3 regions of the Sphingomonas sp. GW821-FHT04B01 genome follow, and region 1 is predicted to be linked to each of the others. Evidence: riboswitches for the same ligand, from Rfam matches in the RefSeq annotation. Region 1 holds a riboswitch; each other region holds the start of a gene.
The links. A riboswitch is a leader RNA that binds a small molecule or an ion and turns the genes downstream of it on or off. The one in region 1 is predicted to bind cobalamin.

Region 1 (9,703 bases):
TGCTGGTCGAGACCGGCGACCTGATCCCTAGCGACGGCGAGGTGATCGCCGGCGTCGCCTCGGTCAACGAGGCGGCGATCACCGGCGAGAGCGCGCCCGTGATCCGCGAGGCGGGTGGCGACCGTTCGGCGGTGACCGCGGGCACGCGCGTCATCTCCGACAGCATCCGGGTCCGGGTGACGGTCAATCCGGGACAGGGTTTCCTCGACCGGATGATCGCGCTCGTCGAGGGCGCCGAGCGGCAGAAGACGCCGAACGAGATCGCGCTGACCATCCTGCTCGTCGGGCTGACGATCATCTTCCTGATCGCCGTCGGCACGGTGCCGGGCTTCGCCGCCTATGCCGGCGGGTCGATCCCGGTGTCGATCCTCGCCGCGTTGCTGATCACGTTGATCCCGACGACGATCGCGGCGCTGCTGTCGGCGATCGGCATCGCCGGCATGGACCGGCTGGTGCGCTTCAACGTGCTCGCCAAGTCGGGCCGCGCGGTGGAGGCGGCGGGCGACGTCGACGTGCTGCTGCTCGACAAGACCGGCACGATCACGATCGGCGACCGTCAGGCGAGCGAGTTCCGCGCGGTCGCCGGGGTGAGCCCGAGCGAGCTCGCCGAGGCGGCGCTGCTCGCCAGCCTCGCCGACGAGACGCCGGAGGGCCGCTCGATCGTCACGCTGGCGCGCGAGCGCTTCGGGGTCGCCACCGCGCGGCTGCCCGACGATGCCGAGGTGATCCCGTTCACCGCGCAGACGCGCATCTCGGGCGTGCAGATCGGCGCGACGCTGATCCAGAAGGGCGCGGTCGATTCGATCCTGCGCGCCAATGCGGGCGCGGGCGAGACCGCGGCGGCGACCGAGCTGCGCCGCGCCACCGACGAGATCGCCCGCGCCGGCGGCACCCCGCTCGCGGTGGCGATGGACGGGCGGCTGCTCGGCGCGATCTTCCTCAAGGACGTGGTCAAGGCGGGCATCCGCGAACGCTTCGGCGAGCTGCGCACGATGGGCATCCGCACGGTGATGATCACCGGCGACAATCCGCTCACCGCCGCGGCGATCGCCGCCGAGGCGGGGGTGGACGACTTCCTCGCGCAGGCGACGCCGGAGGACAAGCTGGCGTTGATCCGCAAGGAGCAGCAGGGCGGCAAGCTGGTCGCGATGTGCGGCGACGGCACCAACGACGCGCCCGCATTGGCGCAGGCCGATGTCGGCGTCGCGATGAACACCGGCACGCAGGCGGCGCGCGAGGCGGGCAATATGGTCGATCTCGACAGCGACCCGACCAAGCTGATCGAGGTGGTGGGGCTCGGCAAGCAGTTGCTGATGACGCGCGGCGCGCTGACCACCTTCTCGGTCGCCAACGACGTCGCCAAATATTTCGCGATCATCCCGGCGATGTTCGTCGCGCTCTACCCCGGGCTCGGCGTGCTCAACGTGATGGGGCTGGCGACGCCGCAATCGGCGATCCTCAGCGCGATCATCTTCAACGCGCTGATCATCCCGCTGCTCGTCCCGCTGGCGTTGAAGGGCGTGGCGTACAAGCCGATGGCGGCGGGGCCGCTGCTCGCGCGCAACCTCGCGGTCTACGGGCTCGGCGGGCTGCTCGCCCCCTTCGCGGGGATCAAGCTGATCGACCTCGCCGTGGGCGGCCTGGGACTGGCTTAACACGCAACATCTGCCCCTCCCGCGGGCGGGAGGGGCGAAAGGACCGACGATGACTTCCGATTTCACTTCCGCGCTCCGTCCCGCGCTCGTGCTGACGATCCTGTTCGCAGCCTTGCTCGGGATCGGCTATCCCCTTGCGATGACCGGTATCGGACAGACGCTTTTTCCCGCTCAGGCCAATGGCAGCCTCGTCACCGCCGGCGGCAGGGTGATCGGCTCGACCGTGGTCGGGCAGGCGTTCGTCAGCGACCGCTATTTCCAGACGCGGCCGTCGGCCGCCGGCAAGGGCTATGACGGGCTCGCCTCGTCGGGCTCGAACCTCGGCCCCGCCAGCAAGGCGCTGGTCGATCGCGTCACCCCCGACGTGGCGAAGCGCCGCGGCGAAGGCGTGACCGGGCCGCTGCCCGCCGATCTGGTTACTGCCAGCGGCTCGGGTCTCGACCCCGATCTGTCGCCCGCCGCGGCGCTGGCGCAGGCCCCTCGCGTCGCCCGGGTCCGTGGCCTGCCGGTCGCGACGGTGCGTGCACTGGTCGAGCGACAGGTGGAGGATTCGCCGTTCGGCGATCCGCACGTCAACGTTCTCGCGCTCAACCGGGCGCTCGACGCAGGCCGTTGAGCGACGCCGCCGCCCGCCCCGATCCCGACGCCCTGCTGCGCCACGCCGCGCAGGAGGGGCGCGGGCGGCTGAAGATCTTCCTCGGCGCCGCACCCGGCGTCGGCAAGACCTACGAGATGCTGTCTGAGGGGGCGGCGCGGGCGCGCGAGGGCGTCGACGTCGTCATCGGCGTGGTCGAGACGCACGGCCGCAGCGAGACCGAGGCGCTGACCCGCGGCTATACGATCGTGCCACGGCGGATCGTGACGCACGAGGGCCATGGCCTCGCCGAGATGGATATCGACGCTATCCTGGCGCGGATGCCGCGGTTGGTGCTGGTCGACGAACTCGCGCACAGCAATGCGCCGGGCAGCCGCCACGCCAAACGCTATCAGGACGTCGAGGAGCTGCTCGCGGCGGGGATCGACGTCTATTCGACGGTCAACATCCAGCACGTCGAGAGCCTCAACGACGTCGTTGCCGGCTTCACCCGCGTGCGGGTGCGCGAGACGGTGCCCGACCGCATCCTCGAACTGGCCGAGATCGAGGTCGTCGATATTCCGCCCGACGAGCTGATCGAGCGGCTGAAGGCGGGCAAGGTCTATCTGCCGCAGGAGGCGACGCGGGCGCTCGCGCATTTCTTCTCCAAGACCAATCTGTCGGCGTTGCGCGAGCTGGCGCTGCGCCGCGCCGCGCAGGCGGTCGATGCGCAGATGCTCGACCATGTCCGCGCGCTCGGTGTCGGCGGCACCTGGGCGGGCGGCGAGCGCGTCGTCGTCGCGGTCAGCGAGGCGGCGGGAGTCGAATCGCTGGTCCGCGCCGCCAAGCGGCTCGCCGACGCGCTGCACGCGCCATGGACCGCGGTGTTCGTCGAGACGCCGCGCACGCAAGCGTTCGCCGCGGCGGAGCACCGCCAGGTCGCCAAGGGGATGACGCTCGCGACGCAGCTCGGCGGCGCGGCGGCGGCGGTGCCGGCGCAGACCGTGCTCGCCGGGCTCAAGGCCTATGTCGGCGAGGCGCGCGCGACGCAGCTCATCGTCGGCAAGTCGACGCGCTCGCGCTGGTTCGAGCTGCGCCACGGCTCGATCGTCGACCGGCTGGTGCGCGAGACGCCCGACATCGCGATCCACGTGCTGCCGATGCCCGCCGCGGCGCGCGGCCGCCGGGCGGCGCCGGTCGATCGCTGGGGCAGCCGGAGCGGCTACGCCTGGACCGGCGCGATGGTCGCGGCGGTGACCGGCGTCGCCAGCGCGCTGTTCCACATCCTCGACCTCGGCAACGTTGCCTTGCTCTATCTGCTGCCGGTGATGATGGCGGCGAGCCTGTTCGGCCTGTGGACCGGGCTGTTCGCCGGGCTCGCGTCGAGCATCGCCTATAATTTCTTCTTCCTGCCGCCGACCGGCACGCTGACGATCAGCAATCCCGAAAACGTCGTGTCGGTGCTGGTGCTGCTCGGCATCGCGATCGCGACCAGCCATCTGACGGCGCGGGTGCGCGCGCAGGCGGATATCGCCGCGGCGAGCGCGCGGACCAATGCGGCGCTCGCCGGCTTCCTGCGCCAGCTCACCCGGCTGAACGATCCCGTCGCGGTGGCGCAGGCGATCTGCGACGAGGTCGGCCAATTGTTCGGGTTGCGCACGGTGATGCTCGTCGCCGAGGGGGCTGGGCTGGCGGTGCAGGCGGCGAACGGCAGCGACTATCGGCTCGAGACGATGGAGATGGCGGCGGCGCAATGGGCCTATGACGGCGGCACGCCCGCCGGGCGCGGTTCGGCGACGCTCGCCGCCTCGCAATGGTTCTTCCAGCCGCTGGTGACCGGCGAGCGGACGCTCGGCGTGCTCGGCCTCGCCAACGAGGCGGGCGGCGATCCGCTGCGCCCCGACCAGATCCCGCTGTTCCTGAACCTGATCGAACAGGCGACGCTGGCGCTCGAACGGCTGCGGCTGGAGATCGAGACGCGCGACCTCGGCGCGATGCGCGAGCGCGAGCGGTTGCGCACCGCGCTGCTGTCGTCGGTCAGCCACGATCTGCGCACGCCGCTGACCGCGGTGATCGCCGCGGCGGCGCAGCTGCACCATGGCGCCACCCCGGATCTGATCGCGACGATCGAGGGCGAGGCGGCGCGGCTGCATCGTTTCGTCGCCAACCTGCTCGACATGGCGCGGGTCGAGGCGGGGGCGCTGACGCTGCGCATGGAGGCGGTCGATCTCGCCGATGCGGTCGCCGGCGCGGCGCATGACGCCCGCCGTGCGCTGGACGGACATGCGGTGCAGCTCGACGTGCCGCCCGACCTGCCGCTGGTCCGCGCCGACCAGCAATTGCTCCACCATTGCCTGCTCAACCTGCTCGACAATGCCGGCCGCTATGCCGATCCCGGCACGCCGATCCGCGTCGAGGCGCGCCATCGCTACGGCGTCATCCTGCTGTCGGTCGAGGACGAGGGGCCGGGCCTGCCGCCGGGGCGCGAGGCGGAGGTGTTCGACACCTTCCGCCGCTTCGCCGGTTCGGATCGCGCGATCGGCGGCACCGGGCTGGGGCTGGCGATCGTCAAGGCGTTCGCAGCGGCGATGGGTATCGGCGTCGAGGCCGCGAACCGGCAGGACCGGCCGGGCGCGCGCTTCGGCCTGTCCTTTCCGGCGGCATTGATCGTGCGCGACATGGTGGAGGAAAGCGACTGATGGCGGCCAAGATCCTGGTGGTGGACGACGAACAGCCGATCCGCCGGCTGCTGCGCAACACGCTCGAACGCGCCGGCTATGCGGTGGTCGAGGCGATCAACGGCCGCGAGGCGCTGGCCGCGGTCGCCGCCGAGACGCCCGACGCGGTGCTGCTCGACCTCGGCCTGCCCGATCGCGACGGGCTCGAACTGGTGCCGCTGATCCGCCGGGCGGGCGACGCGGTGATCCTCGTCGTCTCGGCGCGCGACGCGACCGATCAGAAGGTCGCGGCGCTCGATCTCGGCGCCGAGGATTACGTCACCAAGCCGTTCGACGGCGAGGAATTGCTCGCCCGGCTGCGCGCGGCGCTGCGCCACCGCGGCATCGATGCGGCGGCGGCGAGCGTGATCCGCCGCGACGGGCTGGAGATCGACCTCGACCAGCGCCTCGTCCGCCGCGGCGGCGAGGCGTTCCACCTGACGCGCAAGGAGCATGACGTGCTCGCGGTGCTTGCCCGCCACCCCGGCCGGGTGGTGACGCACCAGCGAATCCTCGCGGCGGCGTGGGGCGGCGACGACGATCCGCGGGTGGAATATCTGCGCATCGTCGTGCGCAACCTGCGCCTGAAGCTGGAGGAGCCGAACGCGACCGGGAGCGTGATCGCCAACGAACTGGGCGTGGGATATCGGTTGCTGATGGGGTGAAAGAGGGGGGCGACCGTTCGCCCTGCGCTCCTCGAAGGGCAGGTGAGTCTCACCGTGCTTCGACAGGCTCAGCACGAACGGGTCAGGGGCGGCTCAGTCCCTCCCCGGAAACGGCTGCAACGGCAGCACCATGCTGGCGGCGACGAAATAGACCTCGCGCATCGCGGCGGCGACCTGCTGGTTGAGCCGGCCTGCGGCGTCGCGGAAGGCGCGGCCGAGCGGATGGTCGGGGACGATGCCGAGGCCGACCTCGTTGCTGACGACGAACAGCGGCAGCGGGGTCGCGGCGAGCGCGGCGAGCAGGGCGTCCGACCGCGCCGCGACGTCGTGCTCGCCGAGCATCACGTTGGTCAGCCAGAGCGTCAGGCAGTCGATCAGGATCGCGCCATCCTCGATTGCGGCGACCGCCTCGGGCAGCGCGAGCGGGCATTCGACGGTCGTCCAGCGCGTGTCGCGGTCGGCGCGGTGGCGGGCGATCCGGTCGGTCATCTCGCCGTCCCACGCCTCGGCCGTGGCGAGATAGTGGAGCGGGCCGGCGCAGCGCTCGGCGGCGGCCTGCGCCAGCCGGCTCTTGCCCGAGCGGGCACCACCCAGGAACAGCGTCTTGGCTGCGATCATCTTGCCTTCGTCTCCGCGGGGTTCTAGGGGCGCCGATGCGACAGGTTCCCAGAGATGGGATGAAAAGGGAACCCGGAAGCGAGCCTTGCAGCTCGTCAGCCGGGGCTGCCCCCGCAACTGTGACCGGCGAGCCCTGCTCCCCGCGCGCCACTGGATCATCCCGATCCGGGAAGGCCGGGCAGGGCGACGACCCGCGAGCCAGGAGACCTGCCCGTCGCGGTTGTCCTTCGTCCGGACGGGGTGTGCCGGCACGATCGAGGATTTCCTCGCGAGACGACGATGTTGGGGGCGTTGCGCGGCGGACAGACCGGTTCCGGCACATCCGCGGTGCGTGCTCCCGTTGTTGCAACGAAGGGGGAAACCATCGTGAAGAACTACGCCTGTCTCATCCTGCTGCCGTGCATCGCGGCCGCGACACCTGCCTTCGCCCAGACCGCGCAATCGACCAGCGGCCTTGAGCAGGTCGCCGACGCCGGCAGCGACATCCTCGTCACCGCCAATCGCGAGGCGCGACCCGCATCTACCGTCGGCCAGGCGGTGACCGTCCTCGACACCGCGACGATCACCCAGCGGCAGGCGGTGGTCGTCGCCGATCTGCTGCGCCAGACGCCGGGCGTCAGCGTGACGCGCAACGGCGGCGTCGGCACCGCGACCTCGGTCAACATCCGCGGCGCGGAGAGCGACCAGACCGTCGCGCTGATCGACGGGATCAAGCTCAACGATCCCTCGTCGCCGGGCGGCGGCTTCGACTTCGGCGGGCTGCTGATCGGCAATATCGCGCGGATCGAGGTGCTGCGCGGCGCGCAATCGGTGCTGTGGGGCAGTCAGGCGATCGGCGGCGTCGTCAACCTCATCACCCGCCAGTCGACCGAGCAGGTCGCGGTCAACGCGCGCGTCGAGGGCGGCTGGCACGAAACCGGGCAGGGCTTCGCCAACGTCTCGGGCAAGATGGGGCCGGTGTCGGCGAGCCTGGGCGGCGGTTATTACACCACCGAGGGCATCTCGGCCTATGCGCCCGGCACGGAGCGCGACGGCTATCGCAATTATGCCGCCAACGGCAGCCTCGGCATCGCGCTGGCGCCGACCGTCTCGCTCGATGTGCGCGGTTTCTATTCCAACGGCCGCACTGATATCGACGGCTTCCCGCCGCCCACCTTCGCCTTTGGCGATACGCGCGAATATGGCACGAGCGAGCAATGGACGGGCTATGCCGGACTCAATGCGGCGCTGTTCGACGGCCGGTTCCGCAACCGCTTCGGCTATGCGCATACCGATACCGACCGGCACAATTACGATCCCGACGGCACGCCGACGGAGACGTTCGCCGGCAAGGGGCGCAACGACCGGATCGAATATCAGGGCGTCGCCGATCTTGGTTCCGCGGTGTTCGCCACCTTCGGCGCGGAGCGCGAGGTGTCGCGCTTCACCACGGCAAGCTACGGCGGACCGGCGACCCGGGGGCGGGCGCGGATCTTCAGCGTCTACGGCCAGCTCGCGGTGACGCCGGTCGCCGGGCTGACCGCGACCGGCGGCGTGCGCCACGACGACCACAATATCTTCGGCGGAGCGACGACCGTCTCGGCCAGCGGCGTCTATTCACCCAACGATGGCGCGACCGCGTTCCGCGCGAGCTATTCCGAGGGGTTCAAGGCGCCGACCCTGTATCAGTTGCAGAGCGAATATGGGAATGCGCGGCTCAGACCCGAACGCTCGCGCGGCTGGGATGCGGGCGTGGCACAGAAGGCGCTCGACGGCGCGGTCGAGGCGAGCGCGACCTATTTCCGCCGCACCTCGTTCGACCTCATCAATTTCGTGTCCTGCGACACGTCCGTGGGGATTTGTGCCGACCGGCCGTTCGGCACCTATGACAATGTCGCGCGGGCGCGGGCGCAGGGTGTGGAATTCGCGCTGACGCTGCGCCCGGTCGAGGCGCTGACGGTCAGTGCCGCCTATACCTATCTCGACGCCAAGAACCGCTCGACCGGCACCGCCAATGCCGGCCGCGACCTAGCACGACGGCCGGATAACAGCGTGTCGGTCAACGCCGACTATCGCTGGCCGTTCGGGCTGACCACCGGCGCGACCGTCACCGCAGTGGGGGACAGTTTCAACAACGCATCCAACTCGCAGCGGCTCGACGGCTATGTCGTCACCGACCTGCGCGCATCCTTCCCGATCGTCGATCATGTCGAGGTCTATGGCCGGATCGAGAATGCGTTCGACCAGCGCTATCAGACGATCCTGCAATATGGCCAGCCGGGGCGCGGCGCCTTCGGCGGCGTCCGCCTGACCTATTGATGATCGACCCGCGCGCCCCTGTCCCCCATCCTTGGGCCACCTTCTGCGCCCATGGCGGGCGGGTGGCGGCGGCGCGCGCGGCGTTCGGCGGCGCGGACTGGATCGACCTGTCGACCGGCATTGCGCCGTGGTCTTGGCCGTTCGAAACGCTGGCGGGACTCGATCGCCTGCCCGAGCCGGCGGAGATTGCGGCGCTGGAGGCGGCGGCGGCGCGGGCGTTCGGCGTCGCCGACCCCGCGCAGGTCGTCGCGGTGCCGGGGACCGATCTGGCGATGCGGCTGCTCGCGCCCCTGATCGGCGCGCGCGCGCCGGCGGTGCGCCATCCCGGCTATGCCGGGCATCGCGCGGCATGGCCGGAGGCGGAACTGGTGGCGGAGGGGCCGGGCGACCACGACCTGTTCGTGCTGGCGAGCCCGGCCAATCCAGACGGGCGCGTCGCCGACCCGGTGGATCTGCTGGCCGCGCCGATGACGCTGGTGCTCGACGAGGCCTATACCGATCCCGCCGCCGGTCTGTGCCCGCACGCGTCGGACCGGCTGATCGTGCTGCGCTCGTTCGGCAAATTCTACGGCCTGCCCGGCTTGCGGCTCGGCTTCGTGGTGGCGGGGGCGGGGATCGCCGGCGGGCTGCGTGCGATGCTCGGCGACTGGCCGGTGTCGTCGCCGGCGGTCGCGATCGGCACCGCCGCCTATCGCGATATCGCATGGCGGCGTGCGCAGGCGAGCCGCATCGTCGAGACGGGCGCGCTGCTCGACACGGTGCTGGACGAGGCCGGACTGGCGCTGGCCGGCAGCGCGCCCTTGTTCCGGCTGGTCGCCTGCGACGATGCCGCGCGGCTGTTCGGGACGCTCGCGCATCATGCTATCCTGACCCGTCCCTTCGCCGACCGGGCCGACCGGCTGCGCATCGGCCTGCCGCGCGGTGCGGCCGCGCTCACCCGCCTCGCCGCGGCCCTCGAGGAGTATCGCTCATGACCGACGACTATGCCCGCCACAACGCCCGCATGGCGAAGGTCGCCGCGGCGCGCGAGAAGATGCAGGCGCGCCGCACGCTCGAACGCGGGCTGCTGATCGTCCACACCGGCAACGGCAAGGGCAAATCCTCCTCCGCGTTCGGGATGGCGATCCGCAGCATCGGCTGGGGCCTCAAGGTCGCGATCCTCCAGTACGTCAAAGG
Region 2 (9,703 bases), on a different contig from region 1:
GTGCGCCGACACGGGTGCGCAGAATGCCAATCCATATCCCCGCGACGGCTGCGGCGATGCAGGGGCCGGATACCCACAGCACGACCTGACGCCAGGCCGTTTGATCCTGCCGCAGCACCGTCGGATAAAGCCAGTGCGGCACCGAACCTATCCAGTTCCAGAAACGCTCGCGGCGTGTCGTTGCCTGCACTACGGCGCCCGTGCTCGAGGACACATAGACCTCCGTTCCGTACGCGTCCGCGAGCGCGACCTTCCAGAGCGGTCGATGTCGATCAAAGCCGCCGGCGACTGTCCACTGATCGCGAGTGAGTCGTTCGACGTGCTTCATCGGCGCGTTTCCGAAGCGACCGGCAACCCGACTGGCGTAACGAACATCGACCAGTCGCAAGACGGCACCGCGATGCGCCGAGACCGTGGTGTGCGTCCCGTTCCATCCCGTCACGCGCCAGACAGGCATGCCGTCGCGCATGTCGAGCAGCAGCTCCTGCGGCACTCGCCCTCGCTCAAGCGGGGGCGGGACGTCTACCGCCGCCCAGTCGATCGCCTCGCCCCCAGCCAGCCTTTCGGCTGGCGAGAGGGAGGGATAGGGCACGTAGAGCATCACCAGCCCGGACAGGAACCACATGGCGAAGAACAGGCAGCTGGCGATGCCGATCCAGCGATGCACGAGGTAGAGCCAGCGCCGGGCAATCTTGCCAGGTGCCGGCCACCTGCCGGCGTTAAAAGATCGCACGAAGCGAGACGTCGACCGAGCGGGGACGGCCAAGCACCCATTGCTGGTTGTTGTACGTGCTGATCGCATAGTCCCGGTCGACCAGGTTATAGGCGTGGATATCGACCGCGAGGTGCGGCGTCACCGCATAGGACAGCGTGGCATCGAGCGTGGTGTAGCCGGGAACGCGGAAGCGGTTGGCGTTGTCCGAATAGCGGCGCCCGACGTGGCGCAGCCCGGCGCGCGCCTGCAGCGCGCGCGTGGCATTCCAGCGCAGCCAGAGATTGGCGAGCGTCTCGGGTACATCCGGCGGGGTATTGCCATCGAAGCGCGTGCCGCCCGAGAGGAAATCGTCGAACGTCGCGTCGAGCACGCTGCCGTTGGCATCGATGCCGATTCCGTAAGGCAGATCGAGCGACACCGCGGCCTCGATGCCCTTGGCCGATCGCTGGCCGACCTGCTCGATCGGGCTCGATGGGGTCAGTTGCGCCAGCAGGCGTTTCTTGACGATGCGGTAGGAGGCCAGCGTTGCGGTGCCGCGGCCGTCAAGGAACACAGCCTTGGCGCCGACTTCGACCTGGTCGCCCACCGCGTTGCTGAACTGCACCTGCCCGGTCGAATAGGTCGTCAGCGTCCCCAGCGGGTCCACGCCGGTGGCATATTGCGCATAGAGCGAAACGGTCGAGGTCGGTTGGTAGACGCTTCCCACCCGCCAGGTCGCATTGTGCAGATGCTTGGCGAGCGCGAATGTCTCGGTAGCGACGCCTCCCGGATAGTCGATCGACCAGCGGCGTATCGTGTCCCGCTCGTAGCGCAGGCCGGCGACGATCGAGACGTGCCTGCCGAGCGTCAGCCGATCCTCGGCAAAGACGGCATATTCGTTGGTCCGCGTGCGATAGCGCGGCGCGATGCCCTGTGTGTCGATGATGCGGCCGGGATCGAAAGCCGAGGGATCGACCTCCGAAATCTGCGGGGCCGAACCGAAATTGTGCGAATAGGTCAGCTTGATGAGGTTGACGTCGAAACCCACGACAAGCGCGTTGCCGATGCCCTCGGCGATGCCCGTCCTGAGCGTCACGCTGCCCTGATCGCCCCACTGCGTCTGGTCGTGGACGATCCCGGTCATGTCGGTGCGCAGGATGCGACCGGGGGTGCCGACGTTGCCGCTGCCGTTGGGGCAGGCGCCGTCCGCGGCGATCCAGCAATAGCTCTCGAGGTTGAGCCACGAGCGTCTGGACGTCAGGCGATAGGCCTGGTTGCTGACGGTGAGCGCATCGTTCGCCGTCCAGTCGACCTGCAGACTGGTACGGTTGTCGCGGTAGCGGATGACGCCGTCGCGTGTGTTGTAGTTCCGTTCCCGGATGCCGTCGTCGAGCCGGCCGTCGATCAGCGGCGTGCCGAAATAGCGCATCGGCTTTTGGTCGCCGTAGTCGTCGCGCGCGGTGACGACGAGCGTGTCGGTCGGCGCCCAGCGCAACGTACCCGACACGGCATAGCTGCGCGACCGGCCGCGATCGACATAGCCGTCCGATCGGCGATAGCTGCCATCGATCCGATAGGAGAGGCGCTCGGTGGCGGGTCCGCCAGCGCCCGCTGCGACATGGAAGCTGTCCTGCGAGCCGTAGCCGATCTCGCCTTCCACCTGGGTCCGCTGCGTATCGGGTTTGCGCATCAGGACATTGACCGCACCGCCAAGCGCGCCCTGGCCGTACAGCACGGAGGCCGGACCGCTCAGGATGTCGATGCGCTCGACCATCCACGGTTCGGTCGGAAAGGTGATCGTGCCGGCGGCCGGAAACAGCCGTACGCCGTCGATGAGCCGCAACACCGATCCCTGACCGCTGAAGCCACGCGCGGCGAGCGCGGTGCCGCCATTGCCGGGATTACCGGCGTTGCTGACTCCGGGTGCCCGGCTTTCCGCATCGACCACGGACATGTCGCCACGCGCGCGGATCGTCGCGCCGTCGATGACCGTGATCGTTGCCGGGGTTTCGAGCGGCGTGAGGCCCAGGCGGCTCGCGGTGGTATTCGGTTCGGTTAGCGTGTCACGGCTATTCTGCCCGACGACCAGGATGTCCTCGTCGCCGGCGGTGACCGTGGACTGAGCGTCGAGCGGACCTGCGAAGACGGGCGACATCAAAGCGCCCGCGAACGCGAGGCGGGATGACAGGAACGGCATTACGATAATCCCCGGGCGTCGAGCGAACCCGGCAGGGACCTTCCGCGAACGGCCGACATTCGCGCCGGCCGGACGCCATCGCGACCGGCACGCATGCCCGTGCGGTCCCCACCGCACACGTCGTCGCTCGACGGAGTACCGTGCCGCGGCCACCCCCTGGGCCAGGCAAGAGCGACCAGACGCCGGCAGGTCTCCTGGCTCACGGGTCATCACACGATGCACGGCCTTCCCAGGCCCGCTGACTTACGTCCGGCCCAGTGGCTGCCCCTTCCGTGCAGGAAGAAGCGATATGCATCGCGCTCGCCGCTTACAGTTGCAGGGACAGCCTCGGATTCAGGCAGCGAACCACCTTCACCGCGTTCCCTATTAAGCCCCTCTCGGGGCACCGACGCGATCATGCCGGCCCGCTCGCATGGAACAGGTCGACGATGACTGTGTATATCGGCGGAAACCGTCGTGCAACCGGACGACGCTACGATCGCAAAGGTCCAGACGGAGAGACGGCCCCCTTTATGAATGTCGGAAGTTCGGGAGCCACCGAAGGGGGCGGGAATGACCGCGCTTGGGTCTACCCGGTAACAGTGCCACTTTTCGGATTCTCTGGTCGTTCGAGTCTAGATCGCAGTGTCATCGAAAAGCACCAACTTCTTGCAGTAAGACGACAGCTATCTGAAGGCGAGCGCCTACAGGCATCCGGGCAGCAGTTGCCCAGTGTTCACCTTGATTGACGGTCCGATCAGCCCTGTTACCCTCCACCTTGCGGCTTTCAGGAACGAGGACGCATCGCTGGGAGATCATCGCATCATGTTTCGTTGCCAGATGGTTAGTCGCAAGACGCTACTGTCCGCGATCGCCTTGTGCGCCACCGTCGCAACGGCCCAAGTTCCGCTCGCCACCGTCAGGGCGGCTGAACCTGCGCCAAAGGCAAGCAGCGTCGTTCTAATCAAGCCTTACGCGACGGTGACGCCGAAGGAGGGGAGCCTGAACGACTTCAGGCTCAAGGCACTCGCCAGCGTCGATGCGGAAGACCCGCTGGCGGGTGACCCCAATCTGCAGACCCTCAGCCTGTTTGGACGCGAGGACCTGATTGCCGCGACCAGCGACGACTATCAACCGACCACCTGTGCTCCAGCAATGGGCGCCGGGGACGCGAGAGACGAGATAGTGAAGCAAGCCCGCAAGACGTCGCTGGTCATTATCAACGAAAGCCACGAACGTTCCGAGCACCGCGGCTTCACAACGGAGTTGCTTGCTCCCTTGCGTGCCGAGGGTTATTCCGCGCTGGCGATCGAAGCGCTTTCCAACCCGGAACCGGGCACTCCGCCAGAATACTATCCCTCCTTCATGCGTAAGACGAGCCCGGCACAACTCGAAGATGAAGATGGCTATTATCTCGGCGAAGCAGAGTTCGGCCGCTTGGGACGGACGGCGAAGCGACTGGATTACAGTCTCGTTCCCTACGAAGCTCCGCATAATGATCAGGACGCCAAGATGTCCCCGTCGGAGAGCATCGCCCGGCGTGAAGAGGCGCAGGCGACCGCTCTCGCCGCCTGGATCGGTGCCCATCCAGGCGTCAAGATGATCGTCCATGTCGGGTATCACCACGCGACGGAAGTACCTACAGCCAAGGGCGACCGCTGGATGGCGACGCGCCTCAAAGCCAAGACCGGGATCGATCCGCTCACCATCTCTCAGACGACCTGCCGCGGTGGCGGCAAGGTTCGCCGGCTTGCCGTGCTCCCGGCCGACGAACCCGCCGGCACGTTCGACCTCGTCATCGATCACCCTTCCGCCCGCTTCGCTCGCGGCCGCCCCGTCTGGCGGATCGCGGCGGGCGACATGCTGGTCAGCATTCCTGCAGAACTCTACCCGAAGAAAGGCTGGCGCGTGATCGAAGCCCGGCCCGAGGACGAACAAACCACCGCCGTGCCGATGGACCGGGTAGCGATCCGCCCCGGCGAGGACATTGCCCTCATGCTGCCGCCGGGCCGCTACCGATTACGGGCCATCGATGTCCAGCAAGAGGCCAAAAGAGAAACCCTGTCCGGCGCGAAGGATAAGGTGACACCGTAGCGGTGGGCTTCTGTTCGCGCCCACGTCCTGACGTTCGAAGCCATAACATCAGTTATCAGAAGCGGTCAGACCGGGGAGACGAACGAGCGGCCGAAGGTAGGAAGCCGAAAACTGTTCGAGAATTTCCGTAACTGGGTCGTCTCTCGGAATGTGATTCATGCCATCTTGTCGATCAAGCCTGCACCCCGGTCTCGTGCGTGCGGGGGTAGCCGGATTTCGATACGGCTGGGTTGTTGTTCGCCGATGCCGATCTGTCCGCCGTGAAGCAGGATCACCTGTCGGGCGAAGCTGAGGCCGATGCCGGTGCCTGTGCGCTTGGTCGTGAAGAAGGGGAGGAAGACGTCGTGGCGCAAATGCGCGGGCACGCCCGGTCCCCCGTCCGACACGCTGAGCGTGATCTCGCCGTCGGACCCAAGCGCGGCGGTGACGCGGATGGCGACACCGTCACCGGCCGGGGCCGCTTCGGCGGCGTTCTTTAGGAGGTTGAGGAAGACCTGGGTGAGGAGTGCCGCGTCGCCGTCGATCGCAGGCATCTCGGGCGCGACCGAGATGTCAACGCGCGCGGTCTCACCGTGCGGCGTCGCGCGGAATAAGTGGATGACGCGGCCAAGCCATTCGTCCACCACGATGGGGGTACGGACGAGCGTTGGCGCCTCGCTGAACCCCTTGTAGCTCTCGACGAATTGCTCGAGCTCGGCGGCGCGACGGGCGAGCGCGGCGACGGCGAGCCGCGCGTCGGCTATCCCCGGGGCGAGGTCGGGTGCCACGCCCGCAATCAGCCGATCGGCGGTGGCGGCGAGCGACACGACCGGAGTCAGCGAATTCATGATCTCGTGCGTCAGCACGCGAACGAGGTCGACCTGCGCGTCAAGCTCGGCGCGGTCGAGCTCGGGCTGGACGACGCGGACGGCGACGATCCGGCGGCGAATGCCGCCCGCCTCCATCAGCGTCGCGTCGAGCGATACCCGCTGCGGCATGCCGCCGCCCGCGAGCACCGACAGCCGGCTGCTCCCCGGCGCAACGGCGGCAAGATCGGCGAGGAAGGCGGGGCCGGACGGCGCCAGCGCGGCGAGCGGCACGTCGCCGCTCCGACGGAATAGTCGTCGTGCCGCCTGGTTGGCGAGCGTGACGCGATCGTCTTCGCCGAGCACCAGCAGCGCGACGGGTGCGCCGTCGGCCAACGACTCGGCAAAGCGCGTCGACGCGGCGCTCGCCGCGCGCTCGTCGCGGAGCCGTGCCAGCGCGCGCTCGTAGGCAATGCCGACCCGGTCGAAATGCGAGCCGCGCCGCGGGCGCAGGAACGACTGGGTCAGGTCGCCGCGCGCGAGAGCGCCGACGAAGCGGGCAAGGTCGGCGTTGCCCTGGTCGACCAGCTGCCACAGCGAGACGAGCGCTGCCACCGCGGCGAGTCCGGCGAGGAGCGCCGCGACGGGCGCGCGGCCCCAGACGGCGAGCAACGCCGTCAGCACGACGGCCGCGGACAGCGCAGCGGTGCGCCACACCAGCCGGGTCGCGAAGCGGCGCCTAGAGGTCATGGTCAGAGGCCATGCTTTTCCATGCGGCGGTAGAGCGCGCCGCGCGACAGGCCGAGCTCCGCCGCGGCGGTCGAGATGTTGAAGGCGTGTTTCTTGAGCGCCTGCTCGATCAATTGGCGCTCGGCGCGGTCGAGGTTGAGGTCGTCGGCCGCGGGGACCACGATCGGCTCGGCCGCCGCCGGCATCGTGTTGGGGGCGGTGCGACCGAGCGGGAAGTCGGCGAGCGCGTAGGCGCTGCCCTCCGCCAGGATGACGGCGCGCTCCGCGGCGTGGCGCAGCGCACGGACGTTGCCCGGCCAGTCGTGCGCGGCCAGCGCGGCGAGCACGTCGGTAGGCAGCGCACGCTCGGGCTTGCCGTATCGCCGGGCATAGTCCGCGAGGAAGGTCGCGAGGAGGATGGGCACGTCCTCGTGCCGCTCGCGCAGCGGCGGCAGCTCGATCTCAACGGTGTTGAGTCGGAAGAGGAGATCGGGACGAAAGCGGCGGTCGTCGGCGAGGTCGGCATTGGTCGCCGAGACGACGCGCACGTCGATGTCGACCGCGCGGTTGGCGCCGACCGGCGTGACGCGGCGCTGCTCGAGCGCGGACAGGAGCTTGGGCTGGAGATGGAGCGGCAGGTTACCGATCTCGTCGAGGAACAAGGTGCCGCCGTTCGCCGCCTGCAAGCGCCCCATCCGGTCGGTGCGCGCGTCGGTGAAGGCGCCCTTGACGTGGCCGAACAGCTCCGAATCGAACAGCGTCTCCGACACGGCGCCCAGGTCGACGGTGACGAGGTCGCGGTCGGCGCGGCGCGACAGCCGGTGGATCTCGCGCGCAACCAGTTCCTTGCCGGTCCCGTTCTCGCCCAGGATCAGGATGTTCGCCTCGGTCGGCGCCGCCTTTTCGATCAGCGAGTGGACGCGCGCCATGGCGGCCGAAGTGCCGAGGAGCGGCGACGTTCCTGCCGTCGTCGGCGCCGCCTCGCCGTCGTTCCGCCGCGATCGACCGAGCGAAGCGGCATTGCGGACGGTCGCGAGGAGCCGATCGTTGTTCCATGGCTTGGACACGAAGTCGGTGGCGCCGTGCTTCATCGCCGCGACCGCGACCGCGACGCTGCCGTGCGCGGTGATCATGACGATCGCCGTGGCGGGGTCGACCGTCTGCATCTCGGCGAGCCAGCGGAACCCCTCCGCTCCGTCGGTCGCGCCGCGGGCGTAGTTGGCGTCGAGCAGCACGACGTCGGCGTGGCGCCGCCGCAGCGCCGCGACCGCATCGGCCGGACTGGTCATCGTCGCGACCTCGGCGAACAATGGCGCCAGGAGGAGGCGGGCGGAGAGCAGGATGTCCTCGTCATCGTCGACGACGAGGCAGAGATCGTAGCGGGAAGCGTTCATCGGCGCAGCTGTGGTCATGTCGCGCCAACAATCAAGATGCGTGCCAGTGGCCAGTTCCGGACAGCGATTGTGCGGAACCGGACGCGCCAGCGTGACCGCCGCCCGGGTAGGATCAAGGAAGGTACGAGTTGTCGGTGCTTCGGCAAGGTTGGCACGCTCCATGCTCTATGGTCACCGTCGACCGCCAACGTCGACGGAAAGGATCATCGCATGACCACGTTCCGCAACCGCATCGTCTTCGCCTGCCTCAGCCTCGCGGGCACTGCCGGCTTGGTGTCGTTCTCCGACCCCTCATCGGCCGCCTCGATCGGCGAGGCGCGCCAGGCCACGGTCGTCACCGCCGACCTCAATCTCGCCGCCGCCGCCGGGCGGGCGACCTTCGATCGTCGCGTCGCCGCCGCCGCCGACCAGGTCTGCAGCCAGCCGACCCGCACGATCGAGAGCAACGAGACGGCCTGCCGCCACGACGTACTGGCGCAGGCACGCCGCGACGCCGGGATCGCCGATGTCGAGAGCAACTGAGCGGGGCGGGCGTCGTCCGGAACCGGACAGCGTCCGTCCATATCCGGACACCGGCATGGATCATCGGCCTTGATCGTCTCCTCTCCCTCCGCTCCGGCGAGCGGTGCCGACATGGACCGCCGCGTCGAGCGACGCCGCGGCCTCGGTCGCCGACAGAAGCTCGTCGGCGGCGGCATGCTCCTCGTCCTCGCGCTCGCCGCGCTGTGGTGGCTGCTGCCGTCGGCGAATTCGACCGACGTGGCCACCGCCGACGTCGAGACCGGCGCCGTTGCCCGCGTGCCGTTCGACGACATCGTTCCCGTCCGCGCCACCGTCGCACCGAGCGTCTCGACCTTCGTCGGCGTGATCTCTGGTGGCCAAGTCGAGCGGCTGCTGGTCCAGGACGGCGCGGCGGTGGTCGCCGGGCAGCCGCTGGCGACGCTTGCCAACCCGCAGCTGAAGCTCGACATCCTGACCCGCGAGGCGGCGATCGCGTCGCAGCTCGGCACCGTGTCGGGAGAGGACCTGAGCCTCGAGCGCGGCGCGCGCGACCGCGATACGCAGGTAGCAGGCGCCGACTACGACCTCATCAAGGCGCGCCGCGACCTGCAGATCCGCCAGCAGCTCCACGATCAGGGCTTCGTCTCCGACGCCGGACTCAAAAGCTACCAGGAGGAGGCGATTTATCAGCAGAAGCGATCCGCGCAACTCCACGCCGCCGAAGGCGCCGAACGCGGCATCTCGCGTCTCCAGGCCGGCCGCCTCGCCGAGACGCGCGCGCGGCTGTCGAGCAACCTTGCCGCGGTCCGCGACAGCCTAGACGCGCTGACGCTGCGCGCGCCCGCGACGGGGCGGCTGACAAATTTCACCATCCAGCCCGGTCAGGCCCTGAAGCCTGGCGATCCGGCAGGGCAGGTCGACAGCGAGGGTCAGTGGAAGCTCGTCGCCGATGTCGACCAATATTTCCTCGGCCGTGTCGCGGTGGGTCAGCCGGCGAGTGCGGAAGGCGGACTGAAGCTTTTCGTCATCAAGGTGCTGCCCGCCGTTACCGACGGCCGCTTCCGCGTCGAGCTCGGCTTCCGCGGTATCCCACCCGCCGGGCTCAATCGCGGCCAGGCGCTCGACGCCAGGATCACGCTCGGCGCGGCGCGGCCGGCGATCGTCGCCCCCGTTGGCGGCTGGCTCGACAGCGATGGCGGCGCAGCGGCCTACGTCCTCGACGACGGCGGCCGCCGCGCTGTCCGTCGCCCGATCAGGATCGGCCGTCGCAACGCCGAGCAGGTCGAGATCCTGTCCGGCCTCGCGCCCGCCGAGCGCATCGTCACCTCCG
Region 3 (9,703 bases), on a different contig from region 1:
AAGTGAGGGTCGACCTTTTCGACTTCGACCTGCCGGCCGAGCGGATCGCGCTGCGTCCGGCGGTGCCGCGCGATGCGGCGCGGCTGCTCGTCCTCGACGGCGAGGCGACGCGTGACCTGACCGTCGGCGCCCTGCCCGGCCAGCTGCGCGCCGGCGACTGCCTGGTGTTCAACGACACGCGCGTCATCCCCGCGCAGCTCGAAGGGCGGCGTGGCGATGCGACGATCGGCGCGACGCTGCACAAGCGCGAGGGGCCGCGCCGCTGGCGAGCCTTCATCCGCAACGCCAAGCGGCTGCGCGACGGCGATACGATCGACTTCGGCGCGGGGGTCGGCGCGCGTGCCTCCGATCGCGGCGAGGACGGCAGCTTCGCGCTCGACTTCGCCGGCGACGAGCCGGTCGAGCTGCTGCTCGAGCGCGCCGGCCGCATGCCGCTGCCCCCCTATATCGCCGCCAAGCGCCCGACCGACGCGCAGGATGCGACCGATTACCAGACGATGTTCGCCGCCGAACCCGGTGCGGTCGCCGCGCCCACCGCGGCGCTGCACTTCACCCCGGCGCTGATCGACGCGTTCGCCGCGGCGGGGATCGCGCACGAGACGCTGACGCTGCACGTCGGCGCCGGCACCTTCCTGCCGGTCAAGGCGGAGGACACCGCCGATCACCGCATGCACGCCGAATGGGGCCGGATCGACGCCGCGACCGCCGACCGGCTCAACGCGGTGCGTACGAACGGCGGCCGGGTGATCGCGGTCGGCACCACATCGCTGCGCCTGATCGAAAGCGCCGCGCGCGCCGATGGCGTCATCGCCCCGTTCGAGGGCGACACCGCGATCTTCATCACCCCCGGTTACGCCTTCCGCGGCATCGACGGGCTGGTGACCAACTTCCATCTGCCCAAATCGACGCTGTTCATGCTGGTATCGGCGCTGATGGGGCGGGAGCGGATGCAGGCGGCCTACGCGCATGCGATCGCCGCGGGCTATCGCTTCTACAGTTATGGCGATGCGTCGCTGCTGCTGCCGGCGCGATCGTGATGCTGCTCGCGCTGCTGCTCCAGGCCGCCGTCCCGGCCTCGCCCGCGCCCGCCGCGCCGGGCCAGCCGCCGGCGACCTTCGTCGTCGAGCCGGTCGGCATGGCGATCGCGGGGTTCGATGCCGACGGCGACGGGCGGACCAGCCGCGCCGAGCTCGACGCAGGCGTGCGCCGCAGCTTCGCCGCGGTCGACAGCGCGCAGGCCGGCACGATCGGCTATATCGCCTTCGCCGACTGGGCGGAGCGCTGGCTCGGCGACCGCAATGCGCTGCCGAGCCCGTTCGAGGTCGACGGCGACGGCGACAATCGGATCACCCTCGCCGAGCTGCAGGCGGCGTTCGCGCGCATCTTCGCGCGGCTCGACGTCGACAAAGACGGCTTCGTCACCCGCAAGGAGCTGCTGACGATCCGCGCCATGGCCGGCCGGACGATGGGGCCGCCCGGCAAGCGCAAGCGCTGAGACCGGTCGACATCCGCTGAGGCTGCGACTCAAACGAGATCCGTCAACCGGACTGGACTCGAGACGTCTGCAACACTGCCCCGCGCTCCTGCGAAAGCAGGAGCTCAGGAGTCCCGAGCGCCATAAGGCGTTGCTTTGCTTGATCCTAGGCTCCTGCTTTCGCAGGAGCACTGTACTGCTCAACCGATGATGCGGACCTTCGGCGAGGTGTCGGTTTGATCCGGTGTGACGAAGGAGCGAACGCGCGAAATCCCTGAGGTCGTTCCAGCCGCCAGCCCATCGCCTTGCTATCGCACCCCGACGCTCGACACCGCGCGCCGGCTTCGCCAAAGCGGGACGATCATGTCCCCGCGTTTCGCCTTCACCATCGCCGCCACCGACGGCCGTGCCCGCACCGGCTCCATCCAGATGCAGCGCGGCACGATCCGCACCCCCGCCTTCATGCCGGTCGGCACCGCCGCCACGGTTAAGGCGATGAAGCCGGCGGACGTCGCGGCGAGCGGCGCCGACATCATCCTCGGCAACACCTATCACCTGATGCTGCGTCCCGGTGCGGAACGGGTGGCGCGGCTCGGCGGGCTCCACGCCTTCATGGGGTGGGAGCGGCCGATCCTCACCGATTCGGGCGGCTATCAGGTGATGAGCCTCGCCGATCTCACCAAACGCTCCGAGGAGGGCGTGTCGTTCAAGTCGCATCTCGACGGCACCCGCCATCTGCTCAGCCCGGAACGGTCGATCGAGATCCAGCGCCTGCTCGGCTCCAACATCGTCATGGCCTTCGACGAACTGGTGCCGACCACCTCGACGCGCGAGGTACAGGCCGCGGCGATGGAGCGCTCGATGCGCTGGGCGAAGCGCAGCCGCGCCGCGTTCGACGCGGGCGGCGACCATGGCGCCAACAATGCGATCTTCGGCATCCAGCAGGGCGCGCTCGACGAGGGGCTGCGCAAGGCGTCGGCGGACGCGCTCGTCGACATCGGCTTCGACGGCTATGCGGTCGGCGGCCTCGCCGTCGGCGAGGGGCAGGAGGCGATGTTCGGCTGCCTCGACTTTGCGCCCGCGCAGCTGCCGGCGGATCAGCCGCGTTATCTGATGGGGGTCGGCAAGCCCGACGATATCGTCGGCGCGGTCGAGCGCGGCATCGACATGTTCGACTGCGTGATGCCGACGCGGTCCGGACGGACGGGGCAGGCCTTTACCCGCGACGGGCCGATCAACCTGCGCAACGCCAGATTCGCCGAGGACCAGGGGCCGCTCGACGCCGAATGCGCCTGCCCCGCCTGCACGACGTGGAGCCGGGCCTATATCCATCATCTCGTCCGGTCCGGCGAGATTCTCGGCGCAATGCTGATGACCGAGCATAACATCTGGTTCTACGAATGCTTGATGGCGGACCTGCGACGCGCCATTGCAGCCCAGGAACTGACCCCGTTCGCGAACGCGTTCCGCGCGCGCTACAAGCGGGGCAAGGGAGAGTAATATGTCGGATCAGCCCAATGAGATTCTCGCCGCGGCCGCCGCGGCCAAGGCGCAACAGGATGCCGCCGCGAACACGCGCGATCCGTCGACCAAGAGCCATTGGCCGATGCGGATCATCGGTGTCGGCATCGGCTCCGCCGCGGTGGCGGCAGCGGTCCTTTTCGCCAATTCGGGCAAGAAGCGCGACTGACCGGCCCGGAACGCCGCATTGGTTGCGATTGCAAACTTTGCAGGTTGAGCGCTACCATTTGCACTTGCGAGATCGGGTGCTGCGCTGCACAAAGAGCGTGCCTTTCAGGCATCCTCTCCTAAAAACTTTTACGGCCGGTCGTTTCGATCGGCCTTTCTTTTTGTCCCGATCTCCGGCAGGTTCCAGTTACCGTGTCCGGGCGGATCGAAACAGAAACGGCAGGAGAGGAGCCGCCGGCAAGACCGGCAACGGCCCGACCGGTTGGGCGGGGGATCGAGCCTTCGGCTCTCCCCCGCCGCCTGTTCCGGCATCCCAGCACGAGGCCCAATTCCTTATGATCGCAATCGGAACCCGGGTCGATGAAACCGGCACGTTGATCCGCGACGGCGGCGCCTTCTACCTGCGCCGCGATTCGGGCGGGCGGTTCGAGCTGGAGCTTCATCGCACGCCTGTCGATCTGGTCGAGAAACGCGTGCGGCTGGTCGGCACGTTGGTCGGGCCGGATCTGGTCAATGCCGACGGCGTGGCCCCGGTTTGAAGACCCCGCCCCCTTCCGACGATTATGCCCGCGGCCGGCGCGACGGATTGCGGCTGGCGCTGGCGATCCTCGCCGTCGAAGAGGCGAAATGGGCGGCGTTGCTCGGCGAGAGCCCGTCGTGGCGGACCAATGCGACGCGCGAGGTGCGCTACAAGACGCTTCAGGTCGCGCAGACCCGCGTGCAGACCGCACTCAACCGTCTCACGCCGAAGGGCGAAGCGGCGGCGATCGACGCCGAACTCGCCGCCGCGCTCGACAAGCTCGGTCTGTAGCTCAGCCTCCGCCAGCTGCGGCGCGGAGCGTGATCCGGGTGATCTCCGGCGGCCGGCCGAGGCGTAGCGCGAAGCCCGGCCACAGGCCGGTGCCGTTGCTGACGTAGAGCGTCATGCCGTCCACCGCATAACGGCCCGACACGAAGCCGCCGTTCGCGGGCCTGAACAATCGGTCGAGCCCGACGATCATCCCGCCATGCGTGTGGCCGGACAGTTGCAGCGCGACCCCGCGCGCCGCCGCCCGACGCGCGTTGCGCGGCTGATGGTCGAGCAGGAGGACTGGCGCGCCCGGCGGGCGGCGTGACAGTGCGGCGTCGAGATCGGGGCCGGGCTCGCCATGCGACGGCGCGGAGGCGTCGGTGACCCCGGCGAGCACCAGCCCGTCGCCGCCACGCGTCAGCACGCGATGCGCGTTCGGCAGCATGCGAAAGCCGAGCCCGGCGAGGTGCCGCATCCAGCCGCCGTAATCGAAGAAATATTCGTGGTTGCCGGGAATGGCGTAGACGCCGTCGGGCGCACGCAATCCGGCGAGCGGGGCGACGTCGGCGCGGCGCATGTCGACCGATCCGTCGATGAAGTCGCCGGTGACGACGATCAGGTCGGCCCCCGCGGCATTGGTGCGATCGACGACGGCACGGGTCCAGCGCTGCGGAAACAGACGGCTGATATGCAGGTCGGTGAGCTGGATCAGCCGGTAGCCGTCGAACGACGGCGGCAGGTCGCGCACCGCGACGGTGATGTCGCGCACCGGCGGCACGCGGATCGCCCCGGCGACGCCGATCGCAGCGAGCAGCGCCGCGACGCCGGCGATGCCATAGCGGGCCGCATCGGGCGCCCCCACCACCTCGCGCCGCACCACCATCGTAGCGAGCGTGCCGAGATCGAGCACGATCTGCAGCAGCGCGAGCAACAGGATGGCGCCGAAGGCCCAGTTGAACAGGATGACGATCGCGCGCGGGAATTCCGGCGCGAACACCGATCCCGACGAGAGGCGGCTCCATAAATGATATTGCGAGGCGGCGAGCAGCGTCACCGCGACGCCGCCCTTCGCCCAAAGCGGCAGGGACAGCGGCAGCAGCCAACGGACGATGACGTACAGGGACGGCGTCGCAAAGATCAGGTGGAAGATCGTCATTCTCCTTGCGGCACCGTGCCGCCGCTGCCTCGCAAGCGCCGTCCCGTCGCTCAGCTCGGGTGGGCGGCGCTCTCGGCGGCGGCGTCGCTGGCATCGGTCGGCGTCACCGCGACCGCGCCGACATCCGCCTCGGCCTGTTCGGCGAGCTTCATCTGCTCATAGGCGATCTCGAGATCGGCGACACCCGATCCGGTCGGCTGGATCGGCAGGTCGCCGTAGCTTTCGGCGGGGCCATTCTGATCGGTCGTGTCGGTCATCATTCTCTCCTCGTGCGCGGCGTCAACGCACCGTGCCGGGGACCGGACGCATCGCCCGTCGAACATGCGGAAAATGACCTCTATCAGGAACTTAGATCAGCATGACGCATTAGGAACCGGTTCGGGAGACGGCGTCGCCACCTCTGGCCTGCCGGCCCCCGGATACTGCCGGGAGCGGTCATGACCCATGTGCTGATCATCGAGGATTCCTATTTGTTCGGCCAGTTCGTCGCCGACGCCGCGGTGCTCGCCGGTGCCGGCAGCACGGAGATCGTGGAGACGCAGGAAGCGGCGGAAGCGGCGGCGCAGCGCTGCATGCCGGGCATGATCATCGCCGACGTCAAGCTCGTCCACGGCTCCGGGGTCCGTGCGGTCGAGCGGATCGCCAAGGGACGCCGCATCCCGATCCTCTACGTCACCGGCTATCCCGAACGCTGCGGCGAATGCCCGCCGGGATCGACGGTGATCGAAAAGCCGGTGTCGCACGATACGCTGCAACGCTCGATCAGCCGGCTGATCGAGGATGAGGCCGCACACCTCGCGGCGCATTGACGGGGCGGGGTGGAGCCGCCGCCGGCATGATGCGGCGACGGCTCCGACAGTCCTGGAGAACTGCACACGAAGGATCGGGAGAACCCTTCCTGCTGCGCACGGGCTCTAATGGTTAACGGCGGCAAGTCGACCGGAAACGGGCTATGTACGAAACCGTACACAGCGATCGCCGTCTCCGCCCGCCTGCGCGATTGGCAAAGCCGGCGGTAGCGGCTAAGTCGACCGGCGGCGCCGGTCTCCGGTGCCATGATCGCGTCGGTGCCCTTCGCAAGAGGGCGTAAATGGGAATGCGGTGCGGGGCCTCGGCTCCAATGCCGCGGCTGTCCCTGCAACTGTAAGCGGCGAGCGACGGACACATGCCTTCCCCCCGCGGGAAGGCGGCCACTGGCAAGGGTTCGCCCGATCCGGGAAGGCCGTGCCCCGAGCGACGACCCGCGAGCCAGGAAACCTGCCGGCGATAGGGTCGCTCTTGCTTTGGTCCAGGGGATGGCCGGGGCACGGTGTTCCGTCTGAGCGACGAAGACCCATGCGGTTGGCCCGCATCGGTGCGTGGCGCGGGCGACATGCGAAGCGCCCGTCCGTCGCTCGCGCATCGGCGATATGTGGCCCCACCGTGTTCTCGTCGTCGCGGCGCTCGCGAAGGAACATCCGTGGCCGATCCACAACTCGCCAAGATCCCCGTCACCATCGTCACCGGCTTCCTCGGCGCCGGCAAGACGACGCTGATCAGCCATCTGATCCGCAACGCCAACGGCCGCCGGCTCGCGGTGGTGGTCAACGAATTCGGCACCTTGGGTGTCGACGGCGACATCCTTAAGGGCTGCGCGATCCCCGATTGCCCGGCGGAGAATGTCGTCGAGCTGGCCAATGGCTGCATCTGCTGCACCGTCGCCGACGATTTCATCCCGACGGTGGAGACCTTGCTCGCGCTCGACCCGCGCCCCGACCATATCCTCATCGAGACATCAGGCCTGGCGCTGCCCAAGCCGCTGCTGAAGGCGTTCGACTGGCCGGCGATCCGCTCGCGCATCACCGTCGACGGCGTCATCGCGCTGGCCGACGCCGAGGCGGTCGCCGCCGGTCGCTTCGCCACCGATGTCGCCGCGCTCGACGCGCAGCGCGCCGCCGATCCGGGGATCGACCACGAGACGCCGCTGGCGGAGGTGTTCGAGGACCAGCTCGCCTGTGCCGACATGGTGCTGCTGACCAAGGCCGACCTCGCCGGGCCGGAGGGCGTCGCCGCCGCCCGAGCGGTGATCGCCGCCGAGGCGCCGCGGCCGGTGCCGGTGGTCGAGCTGACCGACGGCGTGATCGATCCCGCGGTGATCCTCGGTCTCGACGCCGCGGCCGAGGACGACATCGCCGCCCGCCCCTCGCATCATGACGGCGAGGACGAGCATGAGCACGACGATTTCGACAGCCTCGTCCACGAAACCGGCGAGATCGACGATCCCGCCGATCTGGTCGCGCGGATCGAACGGCTCGCGCGCGAGTCCGACGTGCTGCGCGTCAAGGGCTATGCGGCGGTGCGCGGCAAGCCGATGCGGCTGCTCGTCCAGGCGGTCGGCGCGCGGGTGCGGACGCAATACGACCGGCCGTGGCGGCCGGGCGAGGCGCGCGCCACCCGGCTGGTCGTGATCGCCGAGCGCGACCGCATCGACCCCGCGACGATCGGGCCCGTGCTGAACGGCTGAGCCCCCACGATGCACGTCGTCTTCCGCGAGAGCCACGGCCTGGAGGAGATCGCGACGCCGCGCGATCTCGGCCAGCGGCCGGCGGATCTCGTCGTCCTGTCCTTCTCCGACAGCGACCTCGGCGCATTCGCCGCGGGCTGGCATGCCGCGCGCGGTGGCGGCGTGCCGCTGCCGTCGCTGCGGCTCGCCAACCTCGCCGATCTCGCGCATCCCCTGTCGGTCGACACCTATGTCGAGCGGACGCTGGCGGGTGCGAAGGGCATCCTGATCCGGCTGATCGGCGGGCGGTCCTATTGGTCCTACGGCCTGCAACAGGTCGAGGCGCTGGCGCGGGCGCAGGGCATCGCGCTGGCGGTGCTCGCCGCCGACGGGCGCGAGGACGCCGCGCTGGCCGCCGCCTCCACGGTGCCGGGCTCGACGCTCGGCCGGCTCGCCGCCTTGTGCGACACCGGCGGCGCGGTCGCGGCGCAGGCGGCGCTGGCGCAGCTCGCGCTCGCCGCGGGGCTGGCGGCGGGACCGGTAGGCGGGGTGCGTGCGGTTCCGCCGGTCGGCGGCTGGACGCAGACGGACGGCGTCACCTGCCCCGCGGCGCTCGCGATCCGGCCGGAGGCGCGGCCGCGGGTGCTGCTCACCTTCTACCGCTCCTATCTGCTCGCCGCCGATCTCGATCCGGTCGCGGCGCTCGCCGGGGCGCTGGCGGCGCGCGGCTTCGACGTCGTCCCGCTGTTCGCGCCGTCGCTCAAGGACGCGCACGCGCGCGGCTGGATCGCGCGCTGGGTCAAGGCGCTGGCCCCGGTCGCGATCCTCAACGCCACCGCCTTCTCGGCGCGCGACGAGACCGAGTCGCCGCTCGACGGCGCCGACGTGCCGGTCTTCCAGGTCGCGCTCGCCACCTCGACGCAGGCCGCCTGGGCGGAGAGCGCGCGCGGGCTGTCGCCCGCCGATCTCGCGATGCACGTCGTCCTGCCCGAGGTCGACGGCCGCATCTTCGCCGGGATCGCCAGTTGCAAGCAGGATGCGGTGCGCGACCCCGATCTCGATTACGCCCGCCGCGCGCATCGCGCCGACCCCGCCCGCATCGCGGCGATCGCCGATCGCGTCGCCGCCTGGGTCTCGCTCGGCCGGACCGCACCGGCGGCGCGGCGGCTGGCGCTGATCCTCTCCACCTATCCCGGCAAGAGCCACCAGATGGCGCATGCGGTCGGGCTCGACGCGCTCGCCTCGGCCGAGGCGATGCTCGCCGATCTCGCCACGGCCGGACATGCCGCCACCGCCGGCGTACCGCTGGCCGAGGCCTTGGCGGCGGAGTGGCTATGCTGGCCGGTCGCCGCCTATCGCGCCGCGCTCGCCGCCTTGCCGCCCAGCCTGCGCGACGATCTCGCCGCAGCCTGGGGCGAGCCCGAGCATGATCCCGCGGTCGCCGACGGCGCCTTCCGCTTCGCCGCGACGCGGCGCGGCGCGACGCTGGTCGCGCTCCAGCCCGAACGCGGCACGCCCGCGACCCGCGCCGACGATTATCACGATCTGTCGCGCGTTCCCCGCCATGGCTATGTCGCTTTCTACCTCTGGCTGCGCAGCCGCGGGTGCCATGCGGCGATCCAGATCGGTGCGCACGGCACGCTCGAATGGCTGCCCGGCAAGGCGGTGGCGCTGTCCGACGCCTGCTGGCCGGAGGCGCTGACCGGGTCCTTGCCGATCCTTTATCCGTTCATCGTCAACGATCCCGGCGAGGCGGCGCAGGCCAAGCGCCGCACCGCCGCGGTGACGCTCGGCCATCTGCCGCCGCCGATGATCGCGGCGGACGGCGGCGTGGGTCTCGCGCGGATCGAGACGCTGCTCGACGAATTCTCCAATGCCGACGGGCTCGACCCGGCGCGGCGCGACCGGTTGCAGCGCGACATCGCCGAGGAGGCGCAGGCGATCGGACTCGCCGCCGAACTCGATCTCGCCGGCGCGGCCACCGCCGCCGAGGCGATCACCCGCATCGACGCCTTCGTCTGCGACGTGAAGGACAGCCGCTTCGGCGACGGCCTGCACGTCTTCGGGCGCGGCGCGTGCGGCGCGGCGGAGCGCGACGGCCTGCTCGCCGCG

Region 2: it holds a riboswitch for cobalamin, as region 1 does, so the genes downstream of both, AC07UH_RS15530 (TonB-dependent receptor) here and AC07UH_RS13740 (TonB-dependent receptor plug domain-containing protein) in region 1, are expected to answer to the same signal.
Region 3: it holds a riboswitch for cobalamin, as region 1 does, so the genes downstream of both, cobW (cobalamin biosynthesis protein CobW) here and AC07UH_RS13740 (TonB-dependent receptor plug domain-containing protein) in region 1, are expected to answer to the same signal.

What each region holds. Positions count from the first base shown of each region.
Region 1 covers NZ_JBWKTR010000005.1:165,667-175,369, forward strand. Annotated here, with positions in the region: gene kdpB (potassium-transporting ATPase subunit KdpB) at 1-1,655, shown strand, start outside; gene kdpC (potassium-transporting ATPase subunit KdpC) at 1,705-2,271, shown strand; gene AC07UH_RS13725 (DUF4118 domain-containing protein) at 2,268-4,928, shown strand; gene AC07UH_RS13730 (response regulator transcription factor) at 4,928-5,611, shown strand; gene cobU (bifunctional adenosylcobinamide kinase/adenosylcobinamide-phosphate guanylyltransferase) at 5,705-6,226, opposite strand; cobalamin riboswitch at 6,255-6,458, shown strand; gene AC07UH_RS13740 (TonB-dependent receptor plug domain-containing protein) at 6,596-8,527, shown strand; gene AC07UH_RS13745 (aminotransferase class I/II-fold pyridoxal phosphate-dependent enzyme) at 8,527-9,501, shown strand; gene cobO (cob(I)yrinic acid a,c-diamide adenosyltransferase) at 9,498-9,703, shown strand, end outside.
Region 2 covers NZ_JBWKTR010000007.1:6,521-16,223, reverse strand. Annotated here, with positions in the region: gene AC07UH_RS15535 (PepSY domain-containing protein) at 1-667, opposite strand, end outside; gene AC07UH_RS15530 (TonB-dependent receptor) at 720-2,849, opposite strand; cobalamin riboswitch at 3,059-3,294, opposite strand; gene AC07UH_RS15525 (hypothetical protein) at 3,603-4,964, shown strand; gene AC07UH_RS15520 (sensor histidine kinase) at 5,120-6,499, opposite strand; gene AC07UH_RS15515 (sigma-54-dependent transcriptional regulator) at 6,502-7,872, opposite strand; gene AC07UH_RS15510 (UrcA family protein) at 8,083-8,394, shown strand; gene AC07UH_RS15505 (efflux RND transporter periplasmic adaptor subunit) at 8,506-9,703, shown strand, end outside.
Region 3 covers NZ_JBWKTR010000008.1:85,940-95,642, forward strand. Annotated here, with positions in the region: gene AC07UH_RS17175 (peptidylprolyl isomerase) at 1-6, shown strand, start outside; gene queA (tRNA preQ1(34) S-adenosylmethionine ribosyltransferase-isomerase QueA) at 3-1,037, shown strand; gene AC07UH_RS17185 (EF-hand domain-containing protein) at 1,037-1,495, shown strand; gene tgt (tRNA guanosine(34) transglycosylase Tgt) at 1,838-2,974, shown strand; gene AC07UH_RS17195 (hypothetical protein) at 2,976-3,164, shown strand; gene AC07UH_RS17200 (DUF5818 domain-containing protein) at 3,499-3,702, shown strand; gene AC07UH_RS17205 (hypothetical protein) at 3,699-3,974, shown strand; gene AC07UH_RS17210 (metallophosphoesterase) at 3,976-5,109, opposite strand; gene AC07UH_RS17215 (hypothetical protein) at 5,160-5,366, opposite strand; gene AC07UH_RS17220 (response regulator) at 5,547-5,918, shown strand; cobalamin riboswitch at 6,158-6,388, shown strand; gene cobW (cobalamin biosynthesis protein CobW) at 6,569-7,612, shown strand; gene cobN (cobaltochelatase subunit CobN) at 7,622-9,703, shown strand, end outside.